Regions from separate parts of the Methylobacterium sp. CM6241 genome, predicted to be linked through region 2. Evidence: riboswitches for the same ligand, from Rfam matches in the RefSeq annotation. Region 2 holds a riboswitch; the other holds the start of a gene.
What was found. Region 2 has a riboswitch for thiamine pyrophosphate ahead of thiC (phosphomethylpyrimidine synthase ThiC). Riboswitches for the same ligand answer to the same signal wherever they lie in the genome.

Region 1: another riboswitch for thiamine pyrophosphate. It lies ahead of thiO (glycine oxidase ThiO); the one in region 2 lies ahead of thiC (phosphomethylpyrimidine synthase ThiC).

The regions. Positions count from the first base shown of each region.
Region 1 is NZ_CM139246.1:2,186,395-2,200,877, reverse strand. Features, by position in the region: gene ACYQR9_RS10170 (FAD-dependent oxidoreductase) at 1-998, opposite strand, end outside; gene ACYQR9_RS10165 (zinc-finger domain-containing protein) at 1,059-1,313, opposite strand; gene map (type I methionyl aminopeptidase) at 1,585-2,415, shown strand; gene radC (RadC family protein) at 2,441-3,160, shown strand; gene ACYQR9_RS10150 (circularly permuted type 2 ATP-grasp protein) at 3,299-4,738, shown strand; gene ACYQR9_RS10145 (alpha-E domain-containing protein) at 4,807-5,751, shown strand; gene ACYQR9_RS10140 (transglutaminase family protein) at 5,788-6,615, shown strand; gene ACYQR9_RS10135 (hypothetical protein) at 6,673-7,422, shown strand; gene ACYQR9_RS10130 (thiamine phosphate synthase) at 7,419-8,051, opposite strand; gene thiG (thiazole synthase) at 8,048-8,842, opposite strand; gene thiS (sulfur carrier protein ThiS) at 8,859-9,071, opposite strand; gene thiO (glycine oxidase ThiO) at 9,068-10,294, opposite strand; TPP riboswitch at 10,363-10,493, opposite strand; gene ACYQR9_RS10110 (adenylate/guanylate cyclase domain-containing protein) at 10,559-11,809, opposite strand; gene ACYQR9_RS10105 (hypothetical protein) at 11,972-12,361, shown strand; gene rpoD (RNA polymerase sigma factor RpoD) at 12,502-14,483, opposite strand, start outside.
Region 2 is NZ_CM139246.1:528,971-543,453, reverse strand. Features, by position in the region: gene ACYQR9_RS02605 (DUF2721 domain-containing protein) at 1-245, opposite strand, end outside; gene ACYQR9_RS02600 (BA14K family protein) at 521-1,219, opposite strand; TPP riboswitch at 1,503-1,609, shown strand; gene thiC (phosphomethylpyrimidine synthase ThiC) at 1,695-3,602, shown strand; gene ACYQR9_RS02590 (D-amino acid dehydrogenase) at 3,655-4,971, opposite strand; gene ACYQR9_RS02585 (tautomerase family protein) at 5,288-5,677, opposite strand; gene aptA (omega-aminotransferase AptA) at 5,746-7,095, opposite strand; gene ACYQR9_RS02575 (aminotransferase-like domain-containing protein) at 7,269-8,675, shown strand; gene ACYQR9_RS02570 (HIT domain-containing protein) at 8,735-9,151, shown strand; gene nudC (NAD(+) diphosphatase) at 9,151-10,056, shown strand; gene ACYQR9_RS02560 (outer membrane protein) at 10,246-11,106, shown strand; gene ACYQR9_RS02555 (ureidoglycolate lyase) at 11,155-11,667, opposite strand; gene ACYQR9_RS02550 (bifunctional allantoicase/(S)-ureidoglycine aminohydrolase) at 11,667-12,503, opposite strand; gene ACYQR9_RS02545 (dicarboxylate/amino acid:cation symporter) at 12,631-13,932, opposite strand; gene ACYQR9_RS02540 (LysR family transcriptional regulator) at 14,147-14,483, shown strand, end outside.

The DNA of each region.
Region 1 (14,483 bases), 1.7 Mb from region 2:
ACGTCATCGGCTCGCAGCGTCACGGCGAGGACGGCTGCGTCCTCAATGGCGAGCGCTGCGCCCTGAGCCAGGAACGGTAGGACGGGATGGGCCGCATCGCCTAGCAGGGCCACCCGCCCCCGCGCCATCGGTCGCGCAGTCGGCCGGTCGACGAGCGACCAGACCAGCCAGGAATCAGGTGCGGTCAGAAGCTCGGCAAGAACAGGGGTCGCGTCCGGAAACTGCGCTCGCAGGACCGCAGACTCGCCGAGCTGCCCCCAACCCTCGCTGCCGATGCGCTCGGGCACGACCGCCACGATGTTGATGCTCCGTCCACCCTGGATCGGGTAATGCACGACGTGCCGTCGACGCCCGAGCCAAAGACCGGTCTCGTCGCCCTGTAGTTCCGGCGGGGCGGAATCGATCGGTATCGTCGCCCGCCAGGCAGCCTCTCCGCAGGACCGCAAGGGCTTTCCGTCGAAATGGCCCCGCAGCGTGGATCGCACACCGTCGGCGCCAACCACGAGATCGACCGCCAGCGTGTCGGTTTTCGAACCCTGCCCGCTTTCCAGTGTCAGTTCGACGGAGGAGGCCGACTCGGCCAGCCCTCGCACATCCCGCCCCATAAGCAACCGGATTCCCGGCCGGCTACGTACGGCATCGAGAAGGAGCGTCTGCAGATCCGCCCGGTGGATGACATAATAGGGGGCGCCATGGCGACTGCGCAAATCGGCACCGAGTTCGACACCGCCGATCTCGCGGCCCGTCCCGAGGGCACGCACCACGACCCTTGGCGGTTCACTCGCCGCCCTGCGAAGGGCCGCACCGAGGCCCAGCCCAATGAGAACGCGGCTCGCATTCGGAGAGAGCTGCAGGCCGGCCCCGACCTCGCTGAACCCCGTCCTCCGCTCGACGAGCGTCACTTCATGCCCGGCGGCATCGAGAGCGAGAGCGGCAGTCAGGCCTCCAATGCCCGCGCCGACGATAGCTACAGAAAGGCCAGTCCTGACTGAAGGGATTCGAACGCCATGAGAATCGTCGGACACCTGCGGGTCTCGTCGCTACGAAACGCTACGCGATCAGGCCGCCTTCGCCCCGTGGTCATCCCAGACGGCGGCGGCCGGATCGGCAGTCCCAGCTTTGAGGGTCGCGCGGTAGCGGTAAAGCGTCGAGCAGTACTGGCAGATGATCTCGTCATCGCTCCCCATATCGAGGAACACGTGCGGATGATCGAAGGGCGGCTTGGCACCGATGCACATGAACTCCTTCGAGCCCACTTCGATAAGGGCGACCCCGAGGTCGTTGTGGAAATGCGGCACCGCCTTGTCAGCCATCGCCCGATCTTGCCTCCGGCCCGCCGAGGTGACCCCCGACCAGGCAACATTGCTCCGTCGCAGGCATTCTCTAGCCCCTCGGCGGCGTGAAGCCTAGCGCGGACGATTCCCCAGGCGCAGCAAAAAGCCGGCGGCGGATTGCCTTCACCGAACACGAAACCGGAAAAGCCGTCGCTGCCGGCAAAACCGCCTACAGTCGAGGGTTGGCCTCCAGCGCATGCCGCCGTAGATAGATGGTTCTCATCGCTGCTTTTACGAAGCCACACTTGTCATGACCCAGAACGAACAGGCCGTTGTCGAAGGCGGACGCCGCGCGCCTCGGCCGCCGATTCACGGTCCCGAAGGGTTCGAGGGCATGCGCAAGGCCGGTCGCCTGACGGCAGAAGCCCTCGACGTGCTGATGGAAGCCACGGCGCCGGGTGTGACCACGGAGGCGCTCGACCGCCTCGCCTACGAATTCGCGATGGATAACGGCGCTTACCCGGCCTCGCTACTCTATCGAGGCTACCCGAAATCGATCTGCACATCGATCAACCACGTCGTCTGTCATGGGATCCCCAACGACAAGCCCTTGCGCGAGGGCGATATCGTCAATCTCGACATCTGTTTGATCGTCGACGGATGGCACGGGGATAGCAGCCGCATGGCCTATGTCGGCGAGGTGCCGCGTAAGGCGGCACGCCTGTGCGAGATCACCCACGAATGCCTCATGCGTGGCATTGCGGCGATCAAACCGGGAGGCTCGACTACGGATATCGGCCGCGCGATCCAGGCCTATGCCGAAGCGGAGCGTTGCTCGGTGGTGCGAGATTTCTGCGGGCACGGTCTGGGTCGCACCTATCACGATGCCCCGACTATCCTGCATTATGTCGAGCCGAGCTACGACGTGGCCTTCCAGCCCGGACAATTCTTCACGGTCGAACCGATGATCAATCTCGGTAGGCCGGCGGTGAAGGTTCTCTCGGACGGCTGGACGGCCGTAACCCGAGATCGATCGCTCTCGGCTCAGTTCGAGCACACCGTAGCCGTGACGGAAACCGGGGTCGAAGTGTTCACCTTCTCACCCAAAGGCCTGCATCAGCCAATCAATCCATCTGCCTGAAAGCGATTGATCCGGAGGCAACACGATGACGCGCCTCCCCGTCGCATCGGCGAGCGAGACCACAGGATCGCTGGAACCGCATTATCTCGAACATCGCGACCGGTTGAGGGCCCGATTCGCCCAAGCCGGCGCCGATGCTCTGCCCGACTATGAGCTGCTCGAACTCGTTCTCTTTCGAGCGATCCCGCGGCGGGACGTAAAGCCCCTGGCAAAGGCTTTGATTCGACGGTTCGGCAGTTTCGCGGAAGTCGTGAGCGCAGAGCCGAACCGCCTCGCGGAGGTGGACGGCGTCAGCCAGGGCGTGATCGCCGATATCAAGCTAATCGAGGCGGCCGGCCATCGCCTCGCTCGGGGTGCCATCGCCGCGCGCCCCTTGCTGTCCTCCTGGGCTGCACTCCTCGAGTATTGCCGCGCGACCATGGCCTTTTCGCCGCGCGAGCAGTTCCGCGTGCTGTTCCTGGACAAACGCAACCACCTCATCGCCGACGAAGTTCAAGGTCGGGGCACCGTCGACCATACTCCAGTCTATCCACGTGAAGTCGCCCGCCGCGCCCTCGAACTCTCGGCCACCGCCATCATCCTTGCCCACAATCACCCATCCGGTGATCCGACACCGTCGGCGGCGGATATCAAGATGACGCGCGAGATTGTTGGAATCCTCGATCCACTGGGAATTATCGTCCACGACCATGTCATTCTCGGACGCGATGGACACGCGAGTCTGAAAGGGTTGAAGCTGATCTGAACGTGCTACTCTGACGTTAGGATTAGGCGGATCGTTTGGCGGACGGCGATCGGGAGACAACGTCGGCCTGATGTGACGTGCACATCGACCCGGTGGCGCGCCTCTTGCGACGATGCCGAGATAAAAGGGGAGGCGCGAATGGCGCTCGCTGCGTTCGACGAGATGAATGGGATACCCGGCGCCGCAATGGGCGATTCCGCGGTACGAGAAGCCTATGACAGTCTGAAATCCTGGCTCGACACGACTCCGCCCGAGCATTTCAATACGCGTCGTAGTCAAGCCGAAATGTTGTTTCGGCGGATCGGCATCACTTTCGCCGTTTACGGTGCAAACGAATCCACTGAGCGACTGATCCCTTTCGACATCATCCCACGGGTTATCACCAAGCCGGAATGGACCTTCCTGGAGCGCGGGCTGAAACAGCGTGTCACGGCGATCAATGCCTTCCTCAGCGACATCTATGGCGCGCAGGAATGCATCAAAGCCGGGATCATTCCAGCTGATCTGGTCTATCGCAATCCGCACTACCGGATGGAGATGCGGGCCTTCAAAGTCCCGCACGATCTCTATGTGCACATCGCCGGTATCGATATCGTCCGTACCGGCGAGAACGACTTCTTCGTGCTCGAGGACAATGCCCGCACGCCGTCCGGCGTCTCCTACATGTTGGAGAACCGGGAAGTGATGCTGCGGCTCTTCCCCGAATTGTTTTCGCGCCATCGCGTGGCGCCGGTGGAGAATTATCCGGATTCCCTGCTCGCGACCCTACGCAGCCTGGCCCCGCAGACGGCGACCCGAGATCCCTCCGTCGTATTGCTCACCCCCGGTCGCTACAATTCGGCTTTCTACGAACACTCCTTCCTGGCCGACAAGCTTGGCGTCGATTTGGTGGAGGCATCTGACCTCTTCACCAAGGACGACGTCGTCTACATGCGCACCACGGAAGGCCCGCGCCGAGTCGATGTCATCTACCGCCGCCTGGACGACGATTTCCTCGACCCCCTGGTGTTTCGCCCCGATTCGGTTCTCGGTGTGCCCGGCCTCATGAATGCCTATGAGCGCGGGACGGTAACCCTTGCCAACGCGGTCGGCACCGGTATCGCGGACGACAAGGCGGTCTACAGCTACATGCCGGAGATCGTGAAATTCTTCACCGGCGAGGAGCCGATCCTTCACAACGTGCCGACATACCGGTGCCGCGAAAAGGAGGCCTTCTCCTACGTGATGGATAATCTGGCCGATCTCGTCGTGAAGGAAGTCAACGGGTCGGGGGGCTACGGCATGCTGGTCGGTCCGCATGCCACGAAGCGGGAAATCGAAGATTTCGGGCGCAAGCTCCGCCACTCACCGGATGGGTTCATCGCCCAGCCGACCCTTGCTCTCTCAACGTGCCCAACATTCGTTGCATCCGGCGTCGCACCGCGCCACGTCGATCTGCGACCGTTCGTGTTATGCGGCTCCGACGAAATCAGGATCGTTCCCGGCGGTCTGACACGTGTTGCCCTCAAGGAAGGGTCGCTCGTCGTCAATTCGAGCCAGGGCGGTGGCACCAAAGACACTTGGGTACTCGACGCCTGACATCACGTTCGAACTCACCTCGCGCGAGAGGTGGATCGTTTTCTCGTCTATCGCCTTAACGGAAGCCCATGCTGTCCCGGACCGCCGACAATCTTTACTGGCTCTCGCGCTACGCCGAGCGGGCCGAATTCGTGGCTCGCATCCTCGATGCGGCTCACCGGCTCGCGGCCCTGCCGTCGAGCTACGGCGGTGGCGAGACCAACGAATGGGCGTCGGCACTGGCTTCGGCGGGAGACCCGGAAGTGTTCAAGACGCTTTATGACAGCGTCAACGAAGCGACCGTGTGCAACTTCCTGGCTTTCTCACCGCACAACCCTTCTTCGATCCGCTCCTGCATCGAGACGGCGCGAGAAAACGCCAGGTCCGTGCGTACGGCGCTGACCACGGAAATGTGGGACGCGATCAACGGAGCCTGGCTTGAACTGCGCAACTACGAAGGTCGCGACCTCACTCGCGATGAGTTCAGCCGTTTCCTCGAATGGGTGAAAGGTGTGTCCCTCGCGTTCGACGGCTCAGCCTATCGTACGATGCTACGGAACGACGCCTATTGGTTCACAAGACTCGGCACCGCCATTGAGCGTGCGGATAATACCGCTCGTATCCTTGATGTGAAATACCGTATTCTTCTGCCGGCCACTGAGAAAGTCGGTGGAAGCCTTGATTATTTCCAATGGACTACGATCCTTCGTGAGGTTTCGGCTTTTAACGCTTATCATTGGGTTTACCGTGAAAGCGTCAAACCGCTCCTGGTCGCCGACCTGCTCATTCTGAACCGGCAGATGCCGCGCTCACTGACCAATTGCTACGGAATGCTGGTGGAGCATCTCGATCTCATCGCCGACGCCTATGGCAGGCGTGGGGCTAGTCAGCGGTTGGCGAGCAACACTCTCGCACGCCTTGAAAGCGAGAATATCGACCGGGTCTTCCGGTCGGGGCTACACGAGTTTGTCACTGCCTTCATCGTCGAGAACAATCGCCTCGGCGCGGCCGTCATCGAACAATATCTGGTGTAGGGTTCCGTCGAATCCTGAGCTCTGCAAGAGACGTCCATGCGCATCCGCGTTTTCCATGAGACCAACTACACTTACGAGCAGCCCGCTCGCGGCCTGATCCAACTCCTGCGTCTTCGTCCGCGTGACCATGACGGGCAATACGTCCGCCGCTGGCGGATCGAGCCGTCTGTGGATGGGCGGGTCAGCGAGCGCGAGGACGGCTTCGGTAATGTCACGCACTGGTTCACGGCGGACGAGCCTGCGGATGCCCTGACCATCCGGGTGACCGGCGAAGTCGACACCAACGAGATGCATGGGATCGTCCGCGGCACGGTGGAACGCCTTCCAGATGTGTTCTACCTGCGCGATTCCGATTTGGCGGTGGCCAATACCGAGCTTCAGGCTTTTGCTAAAAGCGTGGTCGACGAAGGGGATTCCTCAGTGCTCCCCTGCCTCCACCGCCTCCTTGCCGCTGTCTTCGACACGGTCGCGTTCGAGCCGGGTCCAGCCAGCGCCAGCACCACCGCTGCGCAATCCTTCGCCGCCGGAAAGGGCGTCTGCCAGGATCTCGCCCATATTTTCATCGCGGCCGCGCGACATCTCGAGATTCCTGCTCGCTACGTCTCGGGCTATTTCTTCCACGCCGAAGGCGGGGAGGACCAGGGAGCGGGGCATGCTTGGGCGGAAGCCCTGGTGCCCGGCCTTGGATGGGTAGGTTTCGACCCTGCAAATGGTATCGCTACGACCGAGGCGCATATCCGTGTCGCCATCGGGCTGGATTATTTGGGTGCGGCCCCGATCAGAGGCAGCCGGATGGGTGGCGGGACTGAAACGCTCGAAGTAAAGCTTCGCGTCGAACAGGTCCAAGCCGCCGTCCAGGTTTAATCTGTCGCATCGTGAGGCATGGCTCGAGATTCTCGGGCCATCGGGGGTATCGGTATCATGACCTATTGCGTCGGGCTCCTCGTCGAGGAAGGACTCGTGATGGTTGCCGATACCCGCACGAATGCGGGACTCGACGACATCTCGACCTATCGCAAGCTGCATCATTTCAACGTGCCGGGCGAACGGGTGATGATGCTGGCCTCGGCAGGCAATCTATCTGTGACGCAGTCGGTTCTCAGCATGTTGGCCGAGGGCGTCTCTGGCGATGACGGCGAACCTACACTGAAGATCACCGAAACCACGACGATGTTTCAGGCGGCCCAGCTCATCGGCAAGGCGATCCGCCGTGTGCGTGCCATCGAGAAGGCCGGGTTCGAGGCAGCGAACCTGCGATTCTCCATCTCGCTGCTGTTCGGCGGTCAGATCGGCAATGAGCCGATGCGCCTGTTTCTCATCTACTCGGCCGGAAACTTCATTGAGTGCAGCACCGACGCACCGTTCCTTCAGATTGGTGAGCATAAATACGGCAAGCCCATCCTCGATCGGGCCGTGAAGTTCGAGACGGACCTCTATGACGCCCTGAAGGTGGGCCTCGTTTCCATGGATTCGACGATGCGTTCGAATCTGGGTGTGGGTTTGCCGATCGATATCGCCGTGTGCCGACGCGATGCCCTCGACCTTGAGGTGAGCCATCGGATCGAGGCAGGAGAGTCATATTTCCACGATCTCCGGGAGCGGTGGTCGGCCGCTCTGCGCGCAGCGCACCGGGCTATCCCACGTCCTCCCTACGGGCCTGCCCCGCGCTAGCCCGGAGCCTCCCAGGCTTCGCGATAGGCACGTACCGCCCCCTCCGGATCCTTGGTCCTCATGACCCCGCCCATGATCGCAATTCCGGCAAAGCCGGCATTGCGGCAGGCTGGGGTATTCAGCGGGCTGATTCCTCCCAGGGCAAGGACAGGTATCTCACGCTTACGATCAGATTGGATCGCAGCTGGCCCGAGTGCGGGCCCGTATCCCGGCTTGCTTTGCGTCGCGAAAATTGGGCTAAGGGTCGCGTAGTCCACGCCCAGCTCGGCGGCCCTGTCGATCTCGGCTGGAGAATGGGCCGAGATGCCAACCAGGCATACGGATGGAAGTTGTTGCTTTGCCGAAAGGATATCCTCTCGCTTGGCGCCACCACCGAGATGGACACCGTCTGCTCCGATCGCACAGGCGAGCGCCACATCTCCCCCCACGATGAAAGCAGCACCCATCCTGCGCACCGGGATGATCAGGTCTTCGGCAAGGGATTGGCGAGAGGCCGCGTCGAGATCGCGGTCCCTGAACCAAATCCAGCGGACACCGCCGGCGAGGGCCGCCTCGACCCTTTCAACCAACGGGATGTCACTCCCCGTCCGGTCCGTTACGACGAGTAGACCTGATGGCTTCGGCCTCACGAGCCCACGAGACCGAGCTGCGGGCTCGACGGATCTGCGCGGCCTCGCTTAGGGATTCGCCCAGCAAGATGGGCGAGGCGACCGGCCTCGACCGCATGACGCATGGCGCGAGCCATGCGAACCGGATCGTCCGCTTTGGCCACAGCGGTATTGAGAAGACAGCCCGCCGCGCCGAGTTCCATGGCGACCACAGCATCGGAAGCGGTGCCGATTCCGGCATCGACAATGACCGGCACGCTAGCTCGACGACAGATCAATTCGAGATTAGCGGGGTTGGCGACCCCCATACCAGAGCCAATCAGGGAGCCCATCGGCATCACCGCCGCGCAGCCAATATCAGCAAGCCGCTGACATACGACGGGGTCGTCATTGCAATAGGGCAGGACGACGAACCCATCATCGACGAGATGGCGACAAGCGACCAGCAATTCGGACACGTCCGGGTAGAGCGTTTCCCGGTCACCGATGACTTCGACCTTTATCCAGTTCGTATCGAGGGCTTCACGGGCGAGATCGGCGGTCATAATCGCATCGCGAGCAGTCTCGCAGCCGGCAGTATTGGGCAGGAAACGATAGCCCTTCAGGCGCCGCACAGTATCCGAACCGTGGCCTTGCAGCGAGACGCGGCGAATCGAGGCGGTGACGACCTCTGCACCGGATGCTTCGATCGCATCGACCATGATGCTCTGCGTTGGATAACCAGCAGTGCCGATGAAAAGGCGGGAGCTCAAGGCCACGCCGGCGATGACCAATGCATCGTCCGCAGTAGTTTCGATCGTACGTCCGTTCATGATGATTGTCCTCCGGCTATCCGCCCTGCATGGCACGCACGATCTCGACCTTGTCGCCTTCCGTGATGGCGGTCGTCTCCCAATCCCGCCGGCGAATGACCGTGCCGTTCACGGCGATGGCAATGCCCTGCGGGCTCTCAATTCCGGTCTGCTCCGCCTCGAGCCGGAAGAGCGCCGACACATCCCCGGCCTCGATCTCGCGAGGCTGTCCGTTGATGCTGATCTTCATGCGAAGGCCCTCCTCTCGCGCTGCACAGATCGGTGGAATCGAGCGAGACCGAAACTGCTTGCGATATCGGGCAACGCGCCGGTGGTAACGAGCTCGGCCACGCAATCGGCCGTGGCTGGAGCGAGAAGATAGCCGTTGCGGTGATGCCCGGTGGCGACCACGAGGCCAGGAGCCAGAGTATCGATGATCGGCGCATCGTCATCGGAGGTTGGCCGAAAACCACTCCAGACCGCCTCGACCTCCATCTCCTCAATGCCGGGTAGAACCCGACGCGCTCCCTCTAACAACGCATAAAGACCACCGGCGGTGACGCCGGGGACGAAGCCGCAATCCTCGACCGTAGCGCCTATGATGAGATGGCCATCTGCCTTCGGGGCCATATGGACCTGCTCGGTCCAGACCATGTGCGAGAGATTGCCGGTCCGTGTTGTAGTCTTCAGCGCCAGAGATTGACCCCGCAAGGGTCTCACCGGCAAAGCGAGTTCACCGGGAAGAAGGCTGGCGTCGCCACTCCAGGCACCGGTTGCAAGGATCAGGGTTGCCGCCGAGATATGCCCGCGAGACGTGGCAGCACCGCAGACCCGGTCGCCTACCCAATCGAGCGCCACCACTGCGCAGTGCTCGACGATTGTGACACCGGCAGCCTGATTGGCGCGGGTGAGCCCGGCCATCACGAGACGTGGATCGACCTGATGGTCGTCAGGGCAGAACAGACCAGCCGTCACGGAGGGGCGTAGAGTAGGCTCCAGAGCACGAACCTCCGACCCCGGCAACCAGCGGGCGGAAAGTCCAGACCGGATCTGCAGGTCGTGCCGAAATCGAAGGCGGTCGACCTCATCGCGACCGATGGCTACGACGAGAGTCCCCTCCTCCCGGTAGTCGATGCTGATACCCGAGGCGGCCTGGAGTTCGTCGCGAAAGCCCGGCCAGCGTGCCAAGCTTTCAAGCGCCAGAGGCAGTAGAGGATCCGAACCCGGCTCATGCTCCGCAGCCGGTGCCAGCATCCCCGTTGCGGCGAGGCTCGCGCCGACGCCGACGGTGTCGCGCTCGATGACCGTGACGCTTAGCCCGGCTTGAGCCAGACGCCACGCACAAGAGAGACCGATCAATCCTGCGCCCACAACGACGACATCGCTTCGGGTTGGCAAAGCGTTGCTATCAATGACGATACCCGTCGCTCTACGGGAACCGATGGTCGGATTAGCTGAGACGTCCAAAAACAACCTCCGCGATGCTTCGCAAAGATTGGTGTCCTTCAGCTCCGATCCGAAGCGTGCCGAGCTCCCTTCGAGAGAAACCCGCGGTCCAATCCCTACGCCGGTATGAGCCGGTTCAGGTTCAAAGGATTTCCGCGCCGCCCGGGCTCATGGCCCAAGCTCATCGGTTTCTCAGCCCCTTGACGGGGATCTCCCTGGAACGCCCATGATGTGGGTAACGATCGCGCCTCGGTCAATCCCCAGGGTCGCCTCAGGATACAAGAACCCGTGTCAGACGGGCACAGGTGTTCTCCCTGGCCTATAGACGCCCATTGGTTCGGCGAATCCATCGAGGTCGTGTTCGCCGAGAGCTTCCGACTCATCCCAAAGGAAATCGACGAACGGTTTCGACATGAGAAGCGGCTCTCCAAGCGTCTTGTTCAGGCGCGCGAGGCGGCTTGCAAGGTTCACATCGCGGCCGATGACGGTGAAGTCGAGCCGGGCGCCCGATCCGACATTTCCATAGGCCGCCTCGCCATGGTGGAGGGCGATACCCGCAACGACGGGTTGAGCGAACCGACCAATGGCATTTGCCTCGTCGAGTGCGGCTAGGGCAGTTCGCGCTGCGATGAGTGCGCCTTTAGCGGCTCCGCCAAGGTCGTCGCCGCGTTCGCGGAAGATCGCCAGCAGCCCATCGCCGAGGTATTTCAACACTTCGCCACCTTCGCGCTCGACGGCCGGCACAAGGCAATCGAAGAAGATATTGAGGAGGTCCACAGCCTCCTCTGGTGTCATATTTGCCGAAATCTGGGTGTAGTCACGCATATCTGCAAAAAAAATCGCAGATCGAATACGCTTGACTTGCCCCCGGCGGATATCACCGGAGAGAATAGCTCGGTGAGGCTCGTCACCGACATAAATTCGTAGAACCTGATCCAGCGTCTTGTTGACGATCCGCATCTCCATCACTGCGGCCAGCGTGGGCATGACGAAACGGAGGATCGCGATGTCTTCGTCTCGAAAGCCGCCGACCGCGCGAGTTGCGAAGGTGATGCCGTTACGCGTGCCATTGGTAAAGAACAACGGCGCAACGATATAGTGAGTGTAACCTTCGGCCTTGAGTTCGGGAATGATCGAGTACCGTAGATCCTTCGTGTCATTCAGATCGACGATGAGCCATTCACCGGTCTCGTGGACGGTGAAGAACGGACTATCTCGATAGGCACGGTCGGATGCATCGCCGTGCGGGAACAAGCGGACCGTCGAGCCAGTCTCGCGCGTCCAAAAACGACCCACGCCTGAATACTCGGAGTGCAACGTGTCGATGGCGGTCGATGCGCGATCGACAGGGACACCGAGAGCGATCAACCGCTCAGACATCCCGGCCAGAAGATCATCCGCCTGCGGCAGACGAGCCCCCTCGCTCAAAAGCCAATCCCTGAGGGCGACACTCTCCTGCAGCGACCCGAACGGTACGTCATTCGCCTCCGACCCGTCTGCATCGGCAGTCGGCGGAGGATGGGGCGGACTAAGATCGAGCATGATGCCAAAGTGGGTCGGAGTGGGCGGGGCGACAACAGGTGCCGTCAAGTTCGTCACGAGTTCCCACGAAAATGTCGTCCTATTGGTGCCACGGTAATATGGAATTTGCCATCACCGGCCGATCGTGACGCCGATTTTCTATCTCTACCATCGGATCAGCCCATGCCTTTCGCACATCGCGTTGTCGCCCTCGTGATCGCCATGACGTGTACCGGGGTGGCAAAGGCCGAGCCTGTATCGCTTCCGGCCGCGAACACGCCATCCCGCGCGCAGGCTGCAGCAGGCGACGAGGCTCATGCTCGGACAACATCGAGCTTCTCCGAATCGAACGAAACCAGCAGCCGGCGCCAGGCAACCTTCAATGAACGGATCGCCCGGCGCGGTGAACGGGCTATCGCGTCCTTGTGCAATGGCTGTGGAACGGACGCATCTCGGCAAAAGCCCAGGGCCACCAATCCCGTAAATCCTATGGCGGGAGCCATCATGCCGGATGCAGAAAGTATCTATTCGCGCAAGCGCGGCTTCGACCCATCGCGTGCGGCAAGCTATTGACGCGTAGGTGGTTAAGGCCGACGAGCCGTCGCGTCCCTTATTTACGGGTCATAGGCCCTGAACGAGAATGGCGCACCGAGGGGTGCGCCATTCTAGATTCTGAAAGATGATCGTCGCCTGAAACGCGGAACGATTCAACCTCAGTTGTCCAAGAAGCTTCGCAACTTCCTGGAGCGGCTCGGGTGCTTCAGCTTCCGCAGCGCCTTGGCTTCGATCTGACGGATACGCTCACGCGTGACAGAGAATTGCTGACCGACCTCTTCGAGGGTGTGGTCGGTATTCATACCGATGCCGAAGCGCATGCGCAGCACACGCTCCTCGCGCGGCGTCAGCGAGGCCAGCACGCGAGTGGTGGTCTCGCGCAGGTTCGACTGGATCGCCGCATCGATCGGCAGAACGACGTTCTTGTCCTCGATGAAATCGCCGAGATGCGAATCCTCCTCGTCGCCGATAGGCGTTTCGAGGGAGATCGGCTCCTTGGCGATCTTCAGGACTTTCCGGACTTTCTCCAAAGGCATGGCCAGCTTCTCGGCCAGCTCCTCGGGAGTCGGTTCGCGGCCAATCTCGTGCAGCATCTGGCGCGAGGTCCGGACAATCTTGTTGATCGTCTCGATCATGTGCACCGGAATGCGGATGGTGCGCGCCTGATCGGCGATGGAGCGGGTGATCGCCTGCCTGATCCACCACGTGGCATAGGTCGAGAACTTGTAGCCGCGGCGATACTCGAACTTATCGACGGCCTTCATCAGGCCGATATTGCCCTCCTGGATCAGGTCCAGGAACTGCAGGCCGCGGTTGGTGTATTTCTTAGCGATGGAAATCACGAGACGGAGGTTGGCCTCGATCATCTCCTTCTTGGCCTGACGGGCTTCGCGCTCGCCCTTCTGAACCATGTTGACGATCTTGCGGTATTCGCCGATCTCCAAGCCGGTCTCCGAAGCGAGCGTAAGGATCTGCTCACGCAGATCGGCAACCTGCTTGGCGCCCTTCTCGACAAGGTTCTTCCAGCCCTTGCCACCGAGCTTGCCGACACGCTCCATCCAATTCGGATCGAGCTCCCAGCCCTGGTAGTGGCGTAGGAACTCGTCGCGGGCGACGCCGTGGCTCTCGGCATAACGCATGAGGCGACCCTCATGGCTGATGAGGCGCTTGTTGATGTCGTAAAGCTGCTCGACGAGCGCTTCGATGCGGTTCGAGTTGAGTGACAGCGACTTCACGTCGGCGACGACGGTATCCTTGAGGTCGGACTGCTTTTGACTCTGAGCGGAGGTCTGCGTTCCGCCACCCGCCTTCAGATCGGCATGCTCGTTCTGGAGCTTGCGCAGCTTCTTATAGTTGTTGGCGATATTGTCGAACGTCTCGAGAACGCGCGGCTTGATCTCAGCTTCCATCGCCGCGAGCGAAACGTTGTTCTCCATGTCGTCTTCGTCGTCGCCGCCCTCAGAGGGGATCGGCGCCTCGGCCTCGTCCGCATCCTCGCCCTCGGTGAGCTGGGGAGCGTTCTTCGCGTCCGGCCCGGCATAGGTCGCCTCTAGGTCGATGATGTCGCGCAGCAGCACGCGTCCGTCGACGAGCTCATCGCGCCAGATGATGATGGCCTGGAAGGTAAGCGGACTCTCGCAGAGGCCCGCGATCATCGCCTCGCGGCCGGCCTCGATGCGCTTCGCAATGGCGATTTCGCCCTCACGGGAGAGTAGCTCCACCGAGCCCATCTCGCGCAGGTACATGCGAACCGGATCGTCGGTACGATCGGTTGGTTCCTTCGCCGTCGTCTCGCGAACGGCGAGCGGCTTAGTCGGGGCGATCTCGGCGACTTCCGTGCCTTCGGCGGCGTCATCGTCGTCGGACGCTTCACCGTTGGCAGGCTTGTCGCCCCCAGCATCCTCGGTCTCTTCGGCCTCGACGACGTTGATGCCCATCTCGGACAGCTGCGACAGTACGTCCTCGAGCTGATCCGGATCGGACTGCCCCTCAGGCAGCACCTCGTTGATCTCCTCATAGGTGATGTAGCCGCGCTTCTTAGCGAGCTTCACCATCCGCTTTACTGAGGCATCGGTCAGATCGAGGAGCGGTCCGTCGGTCTGTTGCTCAGGAGCAGCATCCGCATCGTCCCGTTCCGTTG
Region 2 (14,483 bases):
ACATCGAGCATGAAGGAGTGCTGACGCAGATAGGCCAGTTGGCGCGACAGGTGCGCCGCCTCGGCCGCATCCGCCTTCTGCAAGCTGGCGGCGGCATCATCGACACGGTCGGCCACCCGCCCAAGGCGCGTTGAGAAGACATTGAGCAGCGTCGCCAGCGCCGTCAGCAGGAAAGCGGGAGCGAGCGCGACCTGAATGACGTGGGCGATGTCGTCGGGAGCGAGGAGAGAACCGGAAGCCACCATGACGTGGCGTTACGCCATGCCGAGCAGCCCCGGAAGATCCCTCCTCGCTGCGACCGCCGTTCCTAGACCCAGACCCTCGAACGGGGTGGAGGCGGGGTCGTCAGGTATAGATCATCATCTCCGCCGATGGACCGATGGTAAAGACGGCGCGGATAAGTAAGGCAGGCGCCACTGGGCCCAGATGCGACGAAGCCCCGCAACGAGTGATGCGGGGCTTCTCTTGTCGGATGAGGCTGAAATGTCTTCGCTCTTGGTGCAGGTCTTCCGTGCAGTTGCTATTGCGGGCAGCGGTGACGCTGACCATCATTGCCCAGATAGGTGCCCGATCGCTGATCGTAGGAGCGGAAGCGCTGGATGCAGTAGGCGACGTCCTGATCGGACCCGCCGACATCCTGCTGAACCTCGACGGCGCCACCATAATAGGCTGGGGCATAGCCGCCGCCGTAATAGCCACCGTTATCGTAGTAACCGCTGCCATAGCCGTAACCGATTCCGGCTCCAGCCAAGCCTAGCCCCAAACCAAGACCGAGTCCGCCGTAGCCGTATCCCCGGCCGTAGCCACGATTGTAGCCATACCCGCGGTGATGACCGTAGCCGCCACGGTTGAAGCCACCGCCGGAGTTCGGACCGGCGGCGATCCCGCCCTGTCCGCGTCCACCGCCCCAGCCTCCCTGGCCAGCGCCCCCCAAGGCAGCGGGACCGCCGCCAGCACCGCCACGGCTCAAGCCGCCACCGCCCCAGCCTCGCCCACCACCGCCCGCAGCCGCGAGTCCCGCGCCGCCAGCACCTCCACGGCTCATTCCACCGCCGCCCCAGCCGCCGCCTCCACCACCCGCGGCGAGCCCACCGCCGCCACGGCTCATGCCACCGCTGCCACCGCCACTACCCCAGCCGCCTCCGCGAGCGTCGGCGGTTGTCGGAACGAACGCGACCGCGCCGAGCAATGCGGCGGATGCGAGAATGAGTTTGTTCATGGAACGCCAGCCTGATTGTTTTTTGGAATTGATGACTGACAACGCGCCGTCAGCAGGGAAGGCTCCATTATGGGAGGGCCTTTGACGGACTGAAATATGCCGCACCGAAAATGGACTGTGCTTGCGGATGAAATCGAACACTACGGTCGCGGAGAGCTTAACGGCCCGACCCGAACGATCCGCGATCGGCGCGACGTCATCGTTGCCGTGGTGGGAGTCCTTGCATTCGACTGGGGATGTCGGCTCCGGCGATTGACAAAGGCGCGGCGAACGCAGACTTTCGAATCGTTCCGAGGGGGGCCCCGTTCAGGGGGCTGAGATAGGGCCGCAGCCCTGACCCTTGAACCTGATCCGGCTCATACCGGCGGAGGGACGGGAACTACGCTTGGGTTGTCTGCTCCAAACGAGCGGGTGCCCGTCGTCCTGACGTACCGTTGCGAACCGGATCGCCTCCCACGCCAGGAGCGAATCCGATATGAACGCACCCGTCCTTCCCAAAGACCTTTCCGGACAAGAACCCGCCAAGGGGCAGCCGCAAGCGGTGACCACCGGCCCGATCATGGGCTCGCGCAAGGTTTATGCGAGCGTGGCCGGCCGTGACGACATCCGGGTGCCGTTCCGCGAGGTCACGTCGAGTGATCCGAAGGAGGCGCCGGTGCGGGTCTACGATCCGTCTGGCCCCTATACCGAGACCGATGCCCGGATCGACCTGAATGCCGGCCTGCCCCTGCTGCGCGACCCGTGGATCGCCAAGCGCGGCTACGCCACGATCACGCCGCGCGCGGTCAAGCCCGAGGACAACGGCTTCGTGCCGGAGGACAAGCTCGTCGCCCCCTGTCCGGCGATGCGCCAGATCCGCAAGGCCGGCTCCGGCCAGATGGTGACGCAGTACGAGTTCGCCAAAGCCGGGATCATCACCGAGGAGATGATCTACGTCGCCCACCGCGAAAACCTCGCCCGCGAGACGATGCTGGAAGGCGCGCAGACCGCGCTGGCCGACGGCAACAGCTTCGGTGCCTCGCTCCCCGCTTTCATCACCCCCGAATTCGTGCGCGACGAGGTGGCGCGCGGCCGCGCCATCATCCCGGCCAACATCAACCACCCCGAGGTGGAGCCGATGGCGATCGGCCGCAACTTCCTCGTCAAGATCAACGCCAATATCGGCAATTCGGCCGTGACTTCGTCGGCAGCGGAAGAGGTGGAGAAACTGGTCTGGGCGACCCGCTGGGGCGCCGACACGGTGATGGACCTCTCCACTGGTCGAAACATCCACAACATCCGCTCGTGGATCGTGCGCAACTCGCCCGTGCCCATCGGCACCGTGCCGATCTACCAGGCGCTGGAGAAGGTCGGCGGCGATCCGCTGAAGCTCGACTGGGAGGTCTTCAAGGATACCCTCATCGAGCAGGCCGAGCAGGGCATCGATTACTTCACCATCCATGCGGGCGTCCGCCTGGCCCATGTGCCGCTCACCGCGCGCCGGGTCACCGGCATTGTCAGCCGAGGCGGCTCGATCATGGCGCGCTGGTGCCTCGCCGGTCACCGGGAATCGTTCCTCTACGAGCGGTTCGACGAGATCTGCGACATCATGAGGGCCTACGACGTCTCGTTCTCGCTGGGCGACGGCCTGCGCCCTGGCTCCATCGCGGATGCCAACGACGCGGCGCAGTTTGCGGAACTCGAGACCCTCGGCGAGCTGACGAAGATCGCCTGGGACAAGGGCTGCCAGACCATGATCGAGGGTCCCGGCCACGTGCCGATGCACAAGATCAAGGTGAACATGGAAAAGCAGCTGGAGGAGTGCGGCGAGGCGCCGTTCTACACCCTCGGCCCGCTGACCACCGATATCGCACCGGGCTACGACCACATCACGTCGGGCATCGGCGCCGCCATGATCGGCTGGTTTGGCTGCGCCATGCTCTGCTACGTCACCCCGAAGGAGCATCTCGGCCTGCCCAACCGCGACGACGTCAAGGAAGGCGTCATCACCTACAAGATCGCGGCCCATGCCGCCGATCTCGCCAAGGGCCATCCGGCGGCGCAGCTGCGCGACGACGCCCTGTCACGCGCCCGGTTCGACTTCCGCTGGGAGGACCAGTTCAACCTGTCGCTCGATCCCGACACGGCGCGCGCCTACCACGACGAGACCCTGCCGAAGGACGCCCACAAGGTTGCGCATTTCTGCTCGATGTGCGGCCCCAAATTCTGCTCGATGAAGATCACGCAGGATCTGCGCGCCGAGGTCCTGGCGATGGAGGCGGCCGGTCAGGTGTTGGGCGAGGCGACGCCCATGAGCCAGGCCGAACGCGAGGCGGGAATGGCGGCCAAATCCGCCGAGTTCCAGGCCGAGGGCGGCAAGCTCTACGTCGACGCGGCCGAATAGGCCGCCTCGCCTCACCCTCTCGCGCCCGGCGCGAGAGGGCATTACCCCGTTGTCAGGCTCCGCGTGCGTAGCGGCTGACGGCGAGGTCCGGGGTGGCGATGTCCGGCGTGCGGCTGGAGATAAGATCGGCCAGCACCCGGCCCGAGCCGCAGGCCATGGTCCAGCCCAGGGTGCCGTGGCCGGTATTAGTGTAGAGGTTCGACAGGCGCGTTCCGCCGACGATGGGCGTGCCGTCCGGCGTCATCGGCCGCAGGCCGGTCCAGAACGTGGCCTGCGAGAGATCGCCGCCCGCCGGGAACAGATCACCGACGGAGCGGACTAGGGTTTCCCGGCGCGGTCCCCGCAGGACCGCGCTGAAACCGGCGAGCTCGGCGGTGCCGCCGACCCGGATGCGGTCGCCGAGCCGGGTGATCGCGACCTTGTAGGTCTCGTCCATCACCGTCGAGACCGGGGCGGCGTCGATATTGGTGACCGGCAGGGTGAGGGAATACCCCTTCACCGGATAGACCGGCAGGTCGATGCCGAAGGGCCGGAGCAGAGCCGGGGTGTAGCTGCCCATGGCCGCCACATAGGCGTCGGCGGTCAGCACCTCGCCCGCTGCCGTCGCCACGCCGCTGATCCGGTCGCCTTCGCTGCGCAGGCCTGTGATGGCCGTGCCGTAGCGGAAGACCACACCAAGGTCTTCGCAGAGTGCGGCGAGCCGCTGGGTGAAGAGGTGGGCGTCGCCGGTCTCGTCGCCGGGGAGCCGCAGGCCGCCGACGAAGGTCCCGGCCACCCGCGCCAGGGCCGGCTCGGCCATGATGCAACCGGCGGGCTCCAGCACCGCGTAGGGAACGCCATAGGCGTCGAGGACGCGGGTGTCGTCCCCGACATGATCGAGCTGCTTCTGCGTCCGGAACAGCTGGAGCGTGCCCTGCTCGCGGTGATCGTAGGCGATGCCGGTCTCGGCGCGCAGGTCGCGCAGCACGTCGCGGCTGTATTCGGCCAGACGCACCATCCGGCCCTTGTTGCGCTGGTAGGCTTCCTCCGTGCAATTCGCCAGCATCCGGGCGAGCCAGCCGTAGAAACGCGGCTCGAAGCTCGGCCAGACCACGAGGGGCCGGTGGCGCATCATCAGCCACTTCATCGCTTTGAGGGGAATGCCGGGCGCCGCCCAGGGCGCCGAATATCCCGGTGAGACCTGGCCGGCATTGGCGAAACTCGTCTCGAGCCCCGCCGCCGGCTGGCGCTCCAGCACGGTGACCCGGTGGCCGGCTTTGGCCAGGTAATAGGCCGAGGTGACGCCGACGACACCGCCACCGAGGATCAGGACATGCATGGCCGGCGTTCCGTAGAGGGTCGGGGTTAGGGTCCGGAATGAGCTTGGCACCCCGAGCGGGCTCGCATGGGCGGGCCAACACGTCACCTTGCTCAGTCCCTATGGCGTGTCGCAGGTTTCAGGCCGCAGAAGCGGCGACACTCGTTGCGAAACCCGCCCAGGGCCTGTTCGATCGGGTTTTCCAGCGGATGCTTGTGCCAGAGCAGATCATCCCAGCAGACCACCTCATCCTGAGGCGCCCTTTGCTTGAGCAAAGGGCCTCGAAGGAGCCCTCCAGTCGTCTCCCGATCCCTGGAAGCCTCCTTCGAGGCCGCTACGCGGCACCTCAGGATGAGGTTAAGCTCTAGAATAAGAACTCAAACGGTTGTCAGAGTTCGCCGGTGAGGAACTGCGCCCGGCCGTGGCCGAAGGACCAATCCTCGTCGGTGTTCTCCACCGTGGAGACCATGACGTCGGCCGGGGCGATGCCGCAGGCGGCTTCGAGCTTCTCGGTCAGCAGCTTGTAGAACAGCTGCTTCTTCTCTTTGCCGCGCGGCCGGGTGATCATCTGGACCACCACAACGTCCTTGGTGCGCGGGATGTCGAGCCCGGTATCCTCGACGATCATCCGCAAGGGCTTGTGCTCGGTGACGATCTGGTAGCGGTCGCCCGGCGGGACGTTGAACGCCTCCAGCATTGCCTCGTGCGCGGCGTCGAGGAGCGTCTTCAGTTCGGAATCGGTGCGGCCTTCCAGGATATCGAAGCGCATCAGGGGCATGTCGGTTCAACCTTTGAAGAGAATGGAACGGGTCACGGGCCGTCTATCGGGAGTGCGCCGGCCGCCGGTCAGGCTTCGGCGCGGATGAGACCGCGCAGCATCTCGATCATGCCGGTGATCTCGGCGGGGGTCGAGATGAAGGGCGGGCCCATGGCGATGGTGTCGCCGGTGAAGCGCAGGAGGATGCCTTCGCGCAGGCCGCGCTCGAAGATCCGCAGAGCGCGCGCGCCGGGCTGGCCCGGTGTCGGTTCGAGATCGACGGCCGCCGTCAGGCCGAAATTGCGGATGTCCTTGATGCCCGGTTCGTCGCGCAGCGTGTGGACGGCCCCCTCGAGGATCGGCTCCAACTCGCGCACGCGGGCGAAGAGGTCGCCCTCCTCCATCAGGTCGAGGGAGGCATGGGCGACGGCCGCCGCCAGGGGATGGCCCGAATAGGTGTAGCCGTGGAACAGCTCCACCGCCGCGGCCGGCCCGGTCATGAACGTGTCGTAGATCTCCTTGCGGACGATGACGCCGCCCATCGGCACGATGCCGTTGGTGATGCCCTTGGCGAAGGTGATCATGTCCGGGATCACACCGAGGCGGTCCGCGCCGAAGGGCGCGCCGAGCCGCCCGAAGCCGGTGATCACCTCGTCGAAGATCAGCAGGATGCCATGGCGCGTGCAGATTTCGCGCAGGCGCTGGAGATAGCCGAGCGGCGGCACGATGACCCCGGCCGAGCCCTGCAGCGGCTCGACGATGACGCAGGCGATCGTGCCCGCATCGTGGAGCGCCACCATCCGTTCGAGGTCGTCGGCGAAATGCGCGCCCCAAGTCGGCTGGCCCTTCGAGAACGCCATCTCGGCATAATCGTGGGTATGGCGCAGGTGGTCGACGCCCTGGATCATGGCGGTGGCGAACATCTTGCGGTTGGCCACCATGCCGCCCACCGACATGCCGCCGAAGCCGACGCCGTGATAGCCCTTCTCGCGGCCGATCATGCGGAAGCGGCCGGCCTCGCCGCGCAGGCGGTGATAACCAAGGGCGATCTTGAGGGCGGTATCGACGGCCTCCGAGCCGGAGTTGGTGAAGAACACCCGGTCCAGCCCGTCCGGGGCCATGTCGGCTATACGCTCGGCCAGCCGCAGCGTCACAGGGTTGGTCATCTGGAAGGCGGTACAGTAATCGAGGGTCTCGGCCTGCCGGCGCAGGGCCTCGACGATCCGCGGCTGGGCGTGGCCGAGGGGGCAGCACCACAGGCCCGACAGGCTGTCGAACAGCTCGCGCCCCTCGGCGGTGCGGTAATAGGCGCCCTTCGCCGAGGTGATGATGCGCGGCGTCGGGTCGGCCTTCACATGGCGATTGGGCGTGAACGGCATCCAGTACGGCTCGACATTGAGCTGCCGGTCCGCCGCCTGATCGATGATCGCATGATCCATGTGTCTCTCCGCCGATCCGCGATGCAAGATCCCGACCCTCGCCGCGCTGCGTTATCGCCCGGCCCTGGCTCACCGACTATCGACAGTTGGCGGGTTGGCACGCGCAGCTGTATCTGTTCACCCACCCATACAGTCGGATCGCCGAGACCGGCCTCGCCCGTGGATGACGGCCCATGATCAGCCTCGACCCCGCCAGCACCGCCCCCCTCGTCGCCCAGCTGGTGGAGGCCGTGTCCGAGCGCATCCGCAGCGGGAGCGTGGCGCCGGGCGCCCGCCTGCCATCGGTGCGCAAGCTGGCCGTTCAATGCGGCGTGAGCACGCTCACCGTCTCGAACGCCTACAATCGGCTGGTCGCGGACGGCCTGCTCGAAGCCCGACGCGCGAGCGGATACTTCGTCTCGGCCCGGCTGCTCGATCGCAAAGCCGCCGTCCCCCGGCGGAAGCCGGTACAGATCTCGGTGGATTCCGGCTGGCTGCTCCAGCGGGTCTACGAGGAGGACGCCTTCACCGTCAAAGCCGGCTGCGGCTGGCTGCCCGACAGCCACCTGTTCGCCGACGGGATCAAGCAGGCCCTGGCTGCCCTGTCGCGGCGCCCCGACCGGCTGGTCTCGCGCTATGGGCATCCCCTCGGCCACGCACCCTTGCGCCGGGCGATCCAGCTGCTCCTCGCCCAGCGCAACATCGAGTGCGAGCCGGACCAGATCCTGCTGACGCATGGGGCGAGCCAGGCCCTCGACCTGACCATGCGGACCTTCCTGCAGCCGGGCGACGTCGCCTTCGTGGACGATCCTGGCTATTGCAACCTCTACCCCTCGCTCCACGCGATGGGGGTGACCATCGTCGGCGTCGAGCGGACCCTCCAGGGGCCGTCGATCCACGCGCTCCAGGCACTGGCGGAGCGGCACAAGCCGAAGCTGTTCTTCACCAATACGAGCTTCCACAACCCCACCGGGACGTCCTGCTCGCCGGCCACCGCCTACCAGATCCTCCGCATCGCCGAGAAACACGACTTCCAGATCGTCGAGGACGACATCTATGCGAGCTTCGTCGAGGAGACGGCGCCCAGCATCGCCAGCCTCGACCAGCTCGCGCGCGTCATCCACATCAGCAGCTTCTCGAAGACCATCTCGCCCGCCCTGCGGGTCGGCTATCTCGCCTGCAACCCCGAGAATGCGCAGCGGCTCCTGCGCATGAAGATGGCGGCGAGCCTGACGAGCTCGGAAATCTCCGAGAGCATCGTCCACTCGATCCTGACGGAAGGCCAGTACCGCCTCCACATCGCGAGGCTCCGCGAAAAGCTCGCCGCCGAGCAGAAGATTGTGGCCGAGGCCCTGCTCTCGGTGGGCCTGTCGCTGTTTCACCGCCCCGCCAACGGGCTCTTCCTCTGGGCCGGCTTCGGCGGCGATCCGGACACGGCCGGCCTCGCGCAAAGGGCCGCCGCGAAGGGCATCATGCTCGCCCCCGGACACCTGTTCCGCGCCGATCAGGAGCCGACCCCGTGGCTGCGCTTCAACGTGGCGCATGCCAACGCGCCGGCCCTGTTCCGCTTCCTCGACACCGAGCGGCCTGCGCTTGCGTGACTTACGACGCCGAACCGGCGAGAACTCCGCATTCCCGACGTATCCCAGCTTGAGCGGCGATGACAGACGATTTCACCCTCGACCCGCGCCTCGTCGCCGACACCGTGCCGGTGGGCGACCTCGCCTTGTGCAGTGTCCTGCTGATGGATGACGCCCGGTTTCCCTGGCTGATCCTGGTGCCGCGCCGGGCGGTTGCCAGCGAACTCACCGACCTGTCGGCGGAGGATGCGCGCGACCTCATGGACGAGATCCGGATCGCCACCGGCGTGATGCTGGCCCTCGCCAAGCCCGACAAGGTCAACGTCGCGGCCTTGGGCAACGTCGTACCGCAGCTCCATGTCCATGTGATCGGGCGTTTCCTGTCCGATCCGGCCTGGCCCTCGCCGGTCTGGGGCGTAGGCACGCGCCAGTCCTATCCGCACCACGCCCGCGCCCAGATGATCGAGCGCATCGGCGCCCTGTTCGCGGCCGCCTGATGAGCGCGCGCCTCGACCAACTCGGCTATGCGGAAAGCCGGCTCGTCCGCCATTCGGCCGAGAGCAGCGACCTCGTGCCGAAGCCGGACGCGCCGGATGCACGGATCGTGCTCGTGGCGGGGGACCGCATCGTCCTTGCCGGCGATACGGCGCTCCTCCCCTCTAGGCAGGCGGCGAGTGCCTGCCACGCCGATCTCACGCTGTTCCTCGGCCGCCTCGATGGGGCTCCGGTCTTCGCCTGCGCGGTCTCACCGGAGGCCGCCGACGGGTACGAGTCTGATCCCGGCTTCCGCACCACCGACCTGCGCAGCCTCGCCGCCGAGAACGCGGTGGCGCCGCACGAACTCGGCCTCCTTGCCACGGCGAAATCCATCCTGGCCTGGCATGCTCGCCACGGCTTCTGCGCCAATTGCGGAACGGCCACTCGTTTCGCCGCCGGCGGTTTTCGCCGTGAATGCCCGAGTTGCGAGACCCACCACTTCCCCCGTGTCGATCCCGTGGTGATCATGCTGATCCGCCGTGGAGAAACCTGTCTGCTCGGCCGCTCGCCGCGCTTCAAGGAGGGGATGTATTCCTGCCTCGCCGGCTTCCTGGAGCCCGGCGAGACCATCGAGGACGCGGTCCGCCGCGAGACCCTCGAAGAGGCGGGGCTGAGGATCGGCGCGGTGACCTACCACGCCTCGCAGCCTTGGCCGTTCCCGTCGTCGCTGATGATCGGCTGCGCGGCGGAGGCCCTGGACGAAGCGATCACCATCGATCCGGCAGAGCTCGCGGACGCCCGCTGGTTCACCCGCAACGAGGTGGCGGCGATGATCGCCGGCACCCATGGCGAGGGACTGACCGTGCCGCCGCCTATGGCGATCGCTCATCTGCTCATGCGTGCCTTCGTCGAGGAGCGGCTTTAATGGGCTGTGGAAACCGGTCGACAGACTCACGGCAGTGGCATTTTTGTACCTCCCCGAGGAGGAGTTAGCCACGTCGCGTCATGGTTAAAAATTTCGGACGATCGGTCCGAAATTGTGTCTTCCCGGCACTATCCCAGGATCGCTCCGTTGATTCACGTCGCTGCCGTCAATGGAGGCGGCGAGGGGAAGATGGCGAAAGTTTTGTTGGGTGTCGGCGCGATAATCGGGCTGATGACCGGGACCGCGGCTGCGGCGGACCTACCCCGCCGCGCTGCGCCGCCACCCGTCTTCGTGCCGCTTCCGAGCTTCAGCTGGACCGGCTTCTACGCCGGTGTGCAGGCCGGATACGGCTTCGCCGACCGGCAGACCGTCCGCACGGCGGCGACCTCGGTGAATGGCAGCAACGCCGATCTCTTCATCGAGCGCGCCGGCATCGCCTCCCTGTCCTCCCGGCAGGAAGGCTTCGTGGCCGGCGGTCAGGCCGGGTACAATTACCAGTTCACCCCCGGCGCGGGCCTCGTCCTCGGCGTCGAGACCGACATTGCCTATACCGACCTGGACGAGACCAAGCGCAGGTCGCGTGGCATCTTCGGGTCGGGCAGCGATTCGGCCGTGGTGACCACCACGCGTCAGAGCCTCGATTTCCTCGGCACCGTGCGCGGCCGGCTCGGTTACGCGTTCGATCGCGTCTTGGTCTACGGCACCGGCGGTCTCGCCTACGGCAACGTGAACTACCAGAACGCGTCGAGCTTGCAGTTGGGGGGAACTTCGACCCTCGACCTTTTCGCCGGCGGGATCGACCGTCTCGAGACCGGCTTCGCCTATGGCGGGGGCATCGAATACGCCCTGCCGACCGAGAGTTTCCTCAACGTCTTCCCCTCCTCCGCGGTGACGCTGAAGGTGGAATACCTGCATTACGATCTCGGCAAGCGCAGCGTCCCGCTGACGGGCTCCAGCGGACTCGCCCAGTCCCTCGTGGAGGCGACCTCGCGCTTCCGGTCGGAGGGAAGCGTCGTCCGGGTCGGGCTGAACTACAAGTTCGGCTCCTGAGCCATCGGGACATCCGGCTCGCGATGCCCTCCGGGGCATCGCGGCGGCTTATCCCTCCGACATTGTCGGCAGAGCGACCGTCCAAGGCTCGTCGAGCCGAACCTCTTCCAGGTTGGTGCCCGTCCCGCCGCGATCGATCACCAGAAAGTCCTGGGGCGCACCGAAGGGGGTCAGCACGCCGTGCCACGTGCCGATAGCGTAGCAGACCCCCTGGCCCGGCGCCGTGACGAAGGCCTGTGGTGGTCCGGGCCGCCCGTCCTCGTCGGGGCACACGACGACGAGGAACGGCGCGTCGTTCAGCGGTACGAAGGCCTGCGCGCCGAGGGGATGGCGCTCGATGAGACCGACCCTTAGCGGCAGGGGATAGGGCTCGGCTTCCACGAGGCCGATCACCACGCGCGCGTCCTCGCCGAGGGTACGGACCTCCGCCAGATCGTGGAAGCGGCGCGCCATGCCGGCATTCATGGGGCGCGGATCGACGGCCGCCCTGTCGATGACCGTCCCGAACGGGGCGAAGGCCTCGGGCGTGAGCGGGCGGGCGACGATGTGGCGGGCGCTCATCACCCGATCCTGCGCGGCGTCAGGGCCGGGTGGCGGTTGACGTCCTTGTAGAGCAGGTAGCGGAAGGGACCGGGGCCGCCAGCGTAACAGGCCTGGGGGCAGAAGGCGCGCAGCCACATGAAATCGCCGGCCTCCACCTCGACCCAGTCGCGGTTGAGCCGGTAAACCGCCTTGCCTTCGAGCACGAAGAGCCCGTGCTCCATCACGTGGGTTTCCTCGAAGGGAATCGAAGCACCGGGCTGAAGCGTGACGATGTTGACGTGCATGTCGTGGCGCACGTCGTCGGGAGAGACGAAGCGGGTCGTGGCCCAAACGCCGTTCGTGCCGGTCATGCCGAGCGGTTCGATCTCCGAGTCGTGGCGGATGAAGGCCGGCGGGATGTCGATGCCCAATACGTGCTCGTAGGCCTTGCGGATCCAGTGGAAGCGGGTCGGCTCGTCGCCCTGGTTGCGCAACGTCCAGGCGGCGCCCGGAGGAAGATAGGCATAGCTGCCGGGGCGGAGGGCATGCGTGGCCCCCTCCAGGACGAGGCTGGCATGACCGCCGACCACGAACAGCACGCCCTCGGCGCGGTCGTCGAGTTCCGGGCGCTCGCTGCCGCCGCCGGGCGCGACCTCCATCAGGTACTGAGCGAAAGTTTCGGAAAAGCCGGAGAGCGGGCGGGACAGGATCCAGGCGCGGGTGTCGTCCCAGAACGGCAGCACGCTGGTGACGATATCGCTCATCACGCCTTTCGGGATGACCGCATAGGCTTCCGTGAATACGGCCCGGCCGGTCATCAGCGCGGTCTGGGGCGGCAGTCCACCGCAGGGCGGGTTATAGGAAGAGGCGGTCACGGGCTCGTCTCCAACAATTCATGCGACTCGTTCGAGCCGTTAACGTCGCGGGCCCAGCGCGGATCGTGCCAGGGCGGACCTGGATTGGCCTGTTCCGACCTGGGCGCGCCGGATGTCGCCCCGGAGCTTACGCCTTGGCGAGGGGGCTATCGAGCACCGCCGCCGTGTCGGTGGCGACCTCTCCGTTCAGGACGCGATGGGCCTGAGCCCGATCGATATCGCCCTCCCAGGCGGCGATGACCACCGTCGCCACGCAATTGCCGATGAGGTTGCCGAGCGCCCGGGCGATGCCGACGAACCAGTCGATGGACAGTACCAGCACCAGCCCGATCACCGGGATTTCCGGCACCGCCGACAGGGTCGCCGCCAGGACGACGATGGCCGATCCGGGGACGCCGTGCGCGCCCTTGGAGGTCAGGAGGGCGATGCCGAGGATCAGCATCAGGTGTCCGAAGGACAGGGGCGTGTTGGTGGCCTGCGCGATGAAGACGGTGGCGAGGGTGAGGTAGAGGGAGAAGGCGTCGAGGTTGAACGAGTAGCCCGTGGGGATGACCAGGCCGACGGTGGAATCGCGGATGCCGAGCCGTTCGAGCTTGCGCATGATCTGCGGCAGCACGCTGTCGGAGGAGGCCGTGCCCGCCACCACCATGAGTTCCTCGCGCAGATAGGCCAGGAGCTTCAGGATGCTGAAGCCGGCCGCGCGCAGGATCGCGCCGAGCACGACGAAGACGAAGAAGGCGACGCCCAGATAGAACAGGGCCACCAGCATCCCGAGTTGCCGCAGGGAGCCGATGCCGTACTTGCCGACGGTGAAGGCGACGGCGCCGAGGACGCCGAGGGGGGCCAGCCGCACGATGAAGCCGATGATCTTGAACAGGACGGCGGTGATCCGCTCGATGCTCTGCGCCAGGGGCTGCCCGTGCTCGCCGAGTAACGCCAATCCCGAACCGAACAGGATCGCGATGATGAGGACCTGGAGGATGTCGCCCTTGGCGAAGGCATCGACGATCGTGGTCGGGATGATCTTCATCAGGAAGTCGACAGTGCCTGTCACCTGCCCGACCCGGTCGGTGTAGCTGGCGATGGCCTTGGCATCGAGGGTGGAGGGATCGATGTTCATGCCGGCCCCCGGCGCGAACACGTAGGCGAGGACGATGCCGAGCACGAGGGCCAGGGTCGTGACCGCCTCGAAATAGATCAGCGCCTTGAGACCGACCCGGCCGACCTTGCGCAGGTCCCCCGCCCCGACGATGCCGTGCACGACGACACCGAAGACCAGGGGCGCGATCGCCATCTTGATCAACTTGATGAACCCGTCGCCGAGGGGCTTCAGGGCGACGGCGAAATCCGGCCATACGATGCCGAGGACGATCCCGAGGACGAGGGCCGCGACCACCTGACCGAACAGGGACGCAAAAAAGCGCCGCATGCGAACCTCCAACCGTTGCTTCAGGCCGTTCGTCGCTCCGCGTGCCCGGCCCCGGTGCATCGGAAGATTCACTGACAGGAGGTGGGACGTCCTGCGGAGTCATGCAGGAATTACATGTCCTCGCCAATCGCCGAGCGCAGCATTGTTCGACCCGAGGCAGCCGTCAAATATATCTTTCATCGCCATTAAGAGGCTCAGGGTATGAATGGCGGTCATGGAACTTCGCCACCTCCGCTACTTCGTGGCCGTCGCAGAAAAGCTCAGCTTTACAGCGGCGGCGGATGCTCTCGGCGTGGCGCAGCCGCCGCTGAGCCAGCAGATCCGCGATCTCGAAACCGAGATCGGAACCCGACTGCTCGAGCGGACGACGCGCCGCGTGTCGCTCACGCAGGCGGGCCAGGATTTTCTGGTTCGCGCGAAAGCCATTCTCCACAGCGCGCAGGACGCCACCGAGCGGGCGCATGCCATCGGCTGCGGCAGCGTCGGTGTGCTCAATGTCGGCCTGACGGGCTCGATGCTCGCCGGACCGCTCGGCGGACTGATCTATAAGT